2 regions of the Xanthomonas sp. NCPPB 2864 genome follow, and region 2 is predicted to be linked to the other one. Evidence: predicted binding sites of a transcription regulator. Region 2 holds the regulator's gene; the other holds the start of a gene.
The links. Region 2 encodes sigma-54, which starts transcription at its own class of promoters, with help from an activator protein. Its sites were predicted from a motif close to TGGCACGNGCNTTGC; they were not measured.
Positions count from the first base shown of each region.

Region 1 (3,405 bases), on a different contig from region 2:
AGGTCAGGCCCGCGCGTCGCGAACTGTGTGCTCTCTCAATACCCCTTCGCTCCCCGGCCGGTGCCGTGGAGCGATCAAACATGTGCGGCGATGGCGGAGGTGGGAGGGGGAGCCTCCGCCATCACCGCGGTGGAACTCAGTTGCCGTAGTACAGCTGGTACTCCAACGGGTGGGTCGCAGCACGGAACTTGGTCACTTCCTGCATCTTCAGCGCGATGTAACCGTCGATGAAGTCGTCGCTCATCACGCCGCCGGCCTTGAGGAACTCGCGGTCCTTGTCCAGCGCTTCCAGCGCCTGATCCAGGCTGGAGCAGACCTGCGGGATCAGCTTCTCTTCTTCCGGCGGCAGGTCGTACAGGTCCTTGTCGCTCGGCGCGCCCGGGTCGATCTGGTTCTTGATGCCGTCCAGGCCGGCCATCATCAGCGCGGTGAAGGTCAGGTAGCCGGACTGCAACGGATCGGGGAAGCGCATCTCGATGCGGCGCGCCTTCGGGTTGGTGACCCACGGAATGCGGCACGAGGCCGAACGGTTGCGGGCCGAATAGGCCAGCATCACCGGCGCCTCGAAGCCCGGGACCAGGCGCTTGTAGCTGTTGGTGCCGGAGTTGGAGAAGGCGTTGATCGCACGTGCGTGCTTGAAGATGCCGCCGATGTACCACAGCGCCATCTGCGACAGGCCGCCGTAGCCGTCGCCGGAGAACAGGTTGACGCCGCCCTTGGTCAGCGACTGGTGCACGTGCATGCCCGAGCCGTTGTCGCCCACGATGGGCTTGGGCATGAAGGTCGCGGTCTTGCCGTTGCGGTAGGCAACGTTCTTGATGATGTACTTCATCGTCAGCAGTTCGTCGGCCTTCTGCACCAGCGAGCTGAACTTGGTGCCGATCTCGCACTGGCCAGCGGTGGCCACTTCGTGGTGGTGCACCTCGGTCTCGATGCCGACCTGTTCCAGCGTCTTGATCATTTCCGCGCGCAGGTCGTGCAGCGTGTCGGTCGGCGGAACCGGGAAGTAGCCACCCTTCACGCCAGGACGGTAGCCGCTGTTGCCGCCGTCGTACTTGGCGCCGGTGTTCCAGGCAGCCTCTTCCGAGCCGACCTGGAAGAAGGTGTGGCCCATGTCGTTGGCAAAGCGCACCGAATCGAAGATGAAGAATTCCGGCTCCGGGCCGAAGAACGCCTGGTCGGCGGTGCCGGAGGACTTCAGGTAGGCCTCGGCACGCTTGGCGATGCCGCGCGGGTCGCGCTCATAGCTCTGCATGGTGGCCGGATCGAGGATGTCGCAGGTCAGCACGATGGTCGGATCGGCGAAGAACGGATCCAGATACGCAGTGCCGGCGTCCGGGAGCAGGACCATGTCCGACTCGTTGATGCCCTTCCAACCCGCGATCGAGCTGCCGTCGAACATCTTGCCTTCTTCGAACAGCGCCGGCTCGATGATGTTGGCCGGGAAGGTGATGTGCTGCTGTACACCACGCATATCGACGAAGCGCAGGTCGACAAACTCGACCTTGTTGTCCTTGATCAGCTTTTCAACATTTTCCACGGACATCGGAAGAAACCTCTGCAGGAGTTAAGTGGCTCGTGAGCGGAACTACAGCAGGGACCATGCCAAGCGCCGGATCTTCACAAGTCCTTGATTTTGCTTGCATCGCTTGAGGCCGCTCACGTCTAGCTAGCACCTTTTAGGTGCTAAGCAATCGCATGGTGCACCGATATGGTGCATGCCGCAATGCACTATCCTGACGCCTCCCCCATCCCCTCTCCAGTCCGATGTCCGATCTGATTTCCGCCCTGCTGTTGGGCATTCTCGAAGGCCTCACCGAATTCCTGCCGATCTCCAGCACCGGCCACCTGCTGATCGCCGAACAATGGCTCGGACGCCGTTCTGACTTCTTCAACATCGTCATCCAGGCCGGCGCGATCCTGGCGATCTGCCTGGCGCTGCGGCAGAAGCTGTGGACCCTGGCCACCGGCCTGGGCCAGCGCGACAACCGCGACTACGTGCTGAAGATCGGCGTGGCCTTCCTGGTTACCGCGGTGGTCGGGCTGATCGTGCGCAAGGCCGGCTGGCAGCTGCCGGAAACCGTGCACCCGGTGGCCTGGGCGTTGCTGATCGGCGGGCTGTGGATGCTGGTGGCCGAGCACTTCGCCGGCAAACTGCCCGAGCGCGACGTGGTGACCTGGAAAGTGGCCATCGCGGTCGGTCTGGCACAGGTCGTCGCCGGTGTGTTCCCCGGCACCTCGCGCTCGGCCTCGGCGATCTTCCTGGCCATGCTGCTGGGCCTGAGCAAGCGCTCGGCGGCGGCGGATTTCGTGTTCATGGTGGGCATCCCGACCATGTTCGCGGCCAGCGGGTATGCCCTGCTGGAGATGTACAAGGAAGGTGGCTTCGGCAGCGAGAACTGGGCCGATGTGGCGGTGGCCTTCGTGGCGGCGACCATCACTGGTTTTGTGGTGGTGAAGTGGCTGCTGGGCTACATCAAGAAGCACCGCTTCACCGTATTTGCGGTCTACCGCATCGTGCTGGGCGCCGCCCTGCTGCTGTGGCTGCCGGCGCTGGCCTGAAACGGCCACGCGGTCGCGTGTCGTGCCGGCTGAGCCGGCGCGGCATGCGAGGCACATGGCCGGGCAGTGACTTGCGTCATTGCCCTGGCCGCGCGGTGGCGGTATCACTGACATATCGATCACCGGGAGCCGCCGCATGCGTGCCGTGTTGTTTGCCCCTGCACTGCTGGCAGCGGGCGTGACGGCCTGCGGGTCGAGCACGCCGCCGCAGGCGCCCGGATCCAGCGCCGACGCCGCTGCCGCCGAGCCGGCCGCGACCAGCTCAATCGCCGCCGACAACGCGCCACTGCAGGCCACGTTGCGGGCGCAACACTGGCAGCTGCAGCAGGCCAGCGATGCGCACGGCACTGCCTTGCGCAGCCTGTTCGTCGCCGGCACACCGCCCTTGCAGCTGGATTTCAGCGATCACCGCATCCAGGTCAGCCAGACCTGCAACGCATTGGGCGCCGACTACAGCGTGGCGCAGGCGCATTTGCAGATCGGCCGGGTGGTGTCGAGCAAACGCCTGTGCGCGCAACCGCGGCGGATGGCCCAGGAGCGCGCTGCCAGCGAGTTGCTGTCCGGCCGCTTCGCGGTGGCGCTGAACACCGCGCAGGCCTCGCCGCAGCTGACCCTGACCCGCAGCGACGGCACCCGGCTGGTGTTCGGCGGTGTCGCCACGGCCGACACCCGCTACGGCGGCCGCGGCCAGACGCTGCTGATCGAAGTGGCGGCCGACACCGTGGCATGTGGGTCCGACCCGGCGCGCCAATGCCTGCAACTGCGCGAACAGGATGCGGCAGGGCAGCCTGTCACCCAGACCTGGCAAGCCTTCGAGGGCAAGATCGAAGGCTTCGAGCACGA
Region 1 is NZ_JBWWVS010000007.1:44,473-47,877, reverse strand. It holds gene glnA (type I glutamate--ammonia ligase) at 137-1,546, opposite strand; gene AC1KVE_RS15050 (undecaprenyl-diphosphate phosphatase) at 1,768-2,562, shown strand; gene AC1KVE_RS15045 (META domain-containing protein) at 2,699-3,405, shown strand, end outside.
Region 1: a site for sigma-54 is predicted at 1,594-1,608, ahead of glnA (type I glutamate--ammonia ligase). Genes of this name have one in related genera too.

Region 2 (3,405 bases):
CCGCGGCTGAGTAGTTCCAGCGCCAGCTCGCTCTTGCCCGAACCGGCCTCGCCGGTGATCAGCACGCCGATCGAATAGATCTCCATGAACACGCCATGCAGCGTGACCCGCGGCGCCAGCGTGCGCGCCAGGTGGTAGGAGAGGTGATTGAGCAACTCGTGGCCGCGCTTGGGCGAGATCCACAGCGGCGTGTTGGATTCGTCGGCGGCCGCGCGCAGGTCTTCCGGGCAGGACTGGTTCTTGCTGATCGCCAGCGCCAGCGGCTGCACCTGGATGATCTTCTCGATGGTTTCCCAGCGTTGCCGCGCATCCAGCGAATCCAGCCAGGCCAGCTCTTCGGTGCCCAGGATCTGCACCTTGTTGGGATAGATCACGTTGAGATAGCCGGCCAGCGACGGGCGGCGTGCGTTGTTGCTGCCGGCCTCGATCTCGCGGTGCTCGCCTTTTTGCCCGGCCACCCAGCGCAGCGCCAGCTTGTCGCGTTGCTGGTCGAACAGTTCGCGTGCGGTGATGCTGGTATTCATGCGGCGCTGGCCTGTGCTGGCGGTGCGTCAGTGAGCAGCGCCATCAAGGCGTCGGCATTGGGGGCGGCGCGCAACTGCTGACGGAAGTCCGCATCGGAGAACCGCTCGGCCAGTTCCGACAGCAGCATCAGATGCTGGTGGGTGTAGTGCGCAGGCACCGCCATCGCAAAGATCAGGTCCACCGGCTCGTCGCCGCCGAAGGCCACCGGGGTGTCCAGTCGCAGCAAGGCGCCACGCGGTTCGGTGAGATTGGGGCAGCGCCCGTGCGGGATGGCGATGCCGTGGCCGATGGCGGTACTGCCCAGGGCCTCGCGCTCGCATAGGTTGGCGTAGAGCTCGTCGGCACCGGCCTGGCGGCAGGACAGCAGGTCGGCGGCGGCATGCAGGACGGTGTCGCGATCGGCGGCCGGCGACACCACGGTGCGCACGGCCGCCATCAGATCGGTTAAAGGCATGAGGGCATCAAGCGGGAAGCGTCATGCGGGATTGTCGCGCACCTCGCGTGCATGGTGGTTACATTTCTTTTCCTTGTGCTTGAGCACCAGGCGGTCGAGCTTGTCGACCAGCAGGTCGATGGCCGCATACATGCTGGAGCCGCTGGCATCCGCGTGCAGGGTGCGACCGGGGAGGTTGACGGTGGCGACCACGTGATGGTCTGGCTTGCGAACGGCCAGCTGGGTTCGGACTTCACAGTGCTGGTCGAAATGGCGCTGCAGTCGCTGCAGCTTGCTTGCCACGTACTCCCGCAGCGCGGGGGTCACTTCAAGCTGGTGGCCATACGTCTCGATACGCATCGGATACCTCCATTGGTCGGTGGGCCAATGAACCTTTCCGGTGATCCGACTCACCCGGCGCAGGCCGGCGTTGCGGTGGGTGCAACGTCAGGCGATACGCACGCGTTCGTGGGAGGCGGAAATGTTCATGGCCTCACGATACTTCGCAACGGTGCGCCGCGCCACTGGTACGCCGGAGGTTTTCAGCAGATCGGCCAACTTGGCGTCGGACAGCGGTTTGCGCGGGTTTTCCGCCTCGATCAGGCGCCGGATCATGGCCTGGATGGCGGTGCTGGAGGCCTCGCCGCCGCTATCGGTGTCGATGCCGGAGGCAAAGAACGAGCGCAACGCGATGGTGCCGCGCGGGGTGCGCACGTATTTGCGCGCGATCGCGCGGGAAATGGTGGATTCGTGCAGGCCGAGCTCGCCGGCGATCTCGCGCAGGGTCAGCGGGCGCAAGGCCTGCGCGCCGAATTCCAGGAACCCGGCCTGGTGCTGCAGCAGGCAGCGCACCACCCGCAGCAGGGTCTCGCCGCGCGCCTCCAGGCTCTTGAGCAGCCAGCGCGCCTCCTGCAGCTGGCCGCGCAGGTAGCCGGCGTCGGACTCGCCGCAACTGCGGATCAGGTTCTCGTAGCCGCGGTGGATGGTGACCTTGGGCTGGGCGCGGCCGGCCAGCGAGGCCCGCCACACGCCGCGCTGGCGCCAGATCACGCAGTCCGGCACCACGTAGGTGTCCTGCGACAGGTCGCCGATCTGCTTGCCCGGGCGCGGGTCCAGCGAGCGCACCAGCTGGACCGCCTGCTCGACATCGGCAGTGGAGCGCTTGAGTTCGTGCGCCAGGCCGGCCACGCCGCTGCGCGGCAGGCGCTCCAGCGGGCCGGCGACGATCTGCAGCGCCAGCTCGCGCCCCGGAGTGGCCGGGTCGAGCACCGCCAGCTGCAGTGCCAGGCATTCGCCCAGAGTGCGCGCACCCACGCCGACCGGGTCGAAGCGCTGGATCTGGTGCAGCACGGTGAGCACTTCGGCCTCGTCCACCGCCGCACCGAGCGCCAGCGTTTCCAGAATCGCCGACAGTGGCTCGCGCAGGTAGCCGTCCTCGTCCAGCGCATCGATCAGCAGCGCGCCGATCTGGCGGTCGCGCGGCGACAGCGGGGACAGGTGCAGCTGCCACAGCAGGTGGTCGGCCAGGGTTTCTGATTCGGCCACGCGCTCGGCCGCATCGCCGGACTCGTCGTCGTCGAAGCTGCCGCCGCTGCCCGACCCGGTCCACTGCAGTTCGTCCTGTGACCAGTCGTCATCGCGCTCGGCCGGTGCCGGTTCCTCACGCGGGGTGTCGTCGGTGGAGGCGGCCGACGACGCGTCCACCGGCAGCTCGTTGGCCGCATGCGCGGCCTCGTCGGCCCATTCCAGCAGCGGATTGGTCTCCACCGCTTCGGCGATTTCCAGTTCCAGCTCGGTGGTGGACATCTGCAATAGCTTGATCGCCTGACGCAATTGCGGCGTCATGACCAACTGCTGTCCTAGCGATGTCTGGAGCCGGGCTTTCATGCGGGCACTGACTGGAAGAATCGATGGCGCGGCGACGCGCTCAAAGGCGGAAAGTTTCCCCCAGATACACGCGACGGACGTCGGGATTGGCTAGCAGCGCATCTGGTGCCCCCTGCGCCAGCACGCCCCCCTCGGCGAGAATATACGCGCGGTCGCAGATTCCCAAGGTTTCGCGCACGTTGTGATCGGTGATCAGCACGCCGATGCCGCGTTCCTTGAGGTGGATGATGATGCGCTGGATCTCGCCGACCGAAATCGGATCGACGCCGGCAAAGGGTTCGTCGAGCAGCATCATGCGCGGCTTGGCCGCCAGCGCCCGCGCGATCTCGCAGCGCCGCCGCTCGCCGCCGGACAGGCTGGCGCCGAGCTGGTCGGCCACATGGGTGATCTGCAGCTCTTCCAGCAGCGAGACCAGCTCCTTCTCGCGGCCGGCGCCATCCAGCTCTTCGCGCAGCTCCAGCACCAGGCGGATGTTGTCGGCCACGGTGAGCTTGCGGAAGATCGACGGCTCCTGCGGCAGATAGCCGACACCGAGCTTGGCGCGGGCGTACATCGGTTCG
Region 2 is NZ_JBWWVS010000001.1:378,242-381,646, forward strand. It holds gene hprK (HPr(Ser) kinase/phosphatase) at 1-524, opposite strand, end outside; gene AC1KVE_RS01480 (PTS sugar transporter subunit IIA) at 521-979, opposite strand; gene hpf (ribosome hibernation-promoting factor, HPF/YfiA family) at 1,001-1,318, opposite strand; gene AC1KVE_RS01490 (RNA polymerase factor sigma-54) at 1,406-2,845, opposite strand; gene lptB (LPS export ABC transporter ATP-binding protein) at 2,886-3,405, opposite strand, start outside.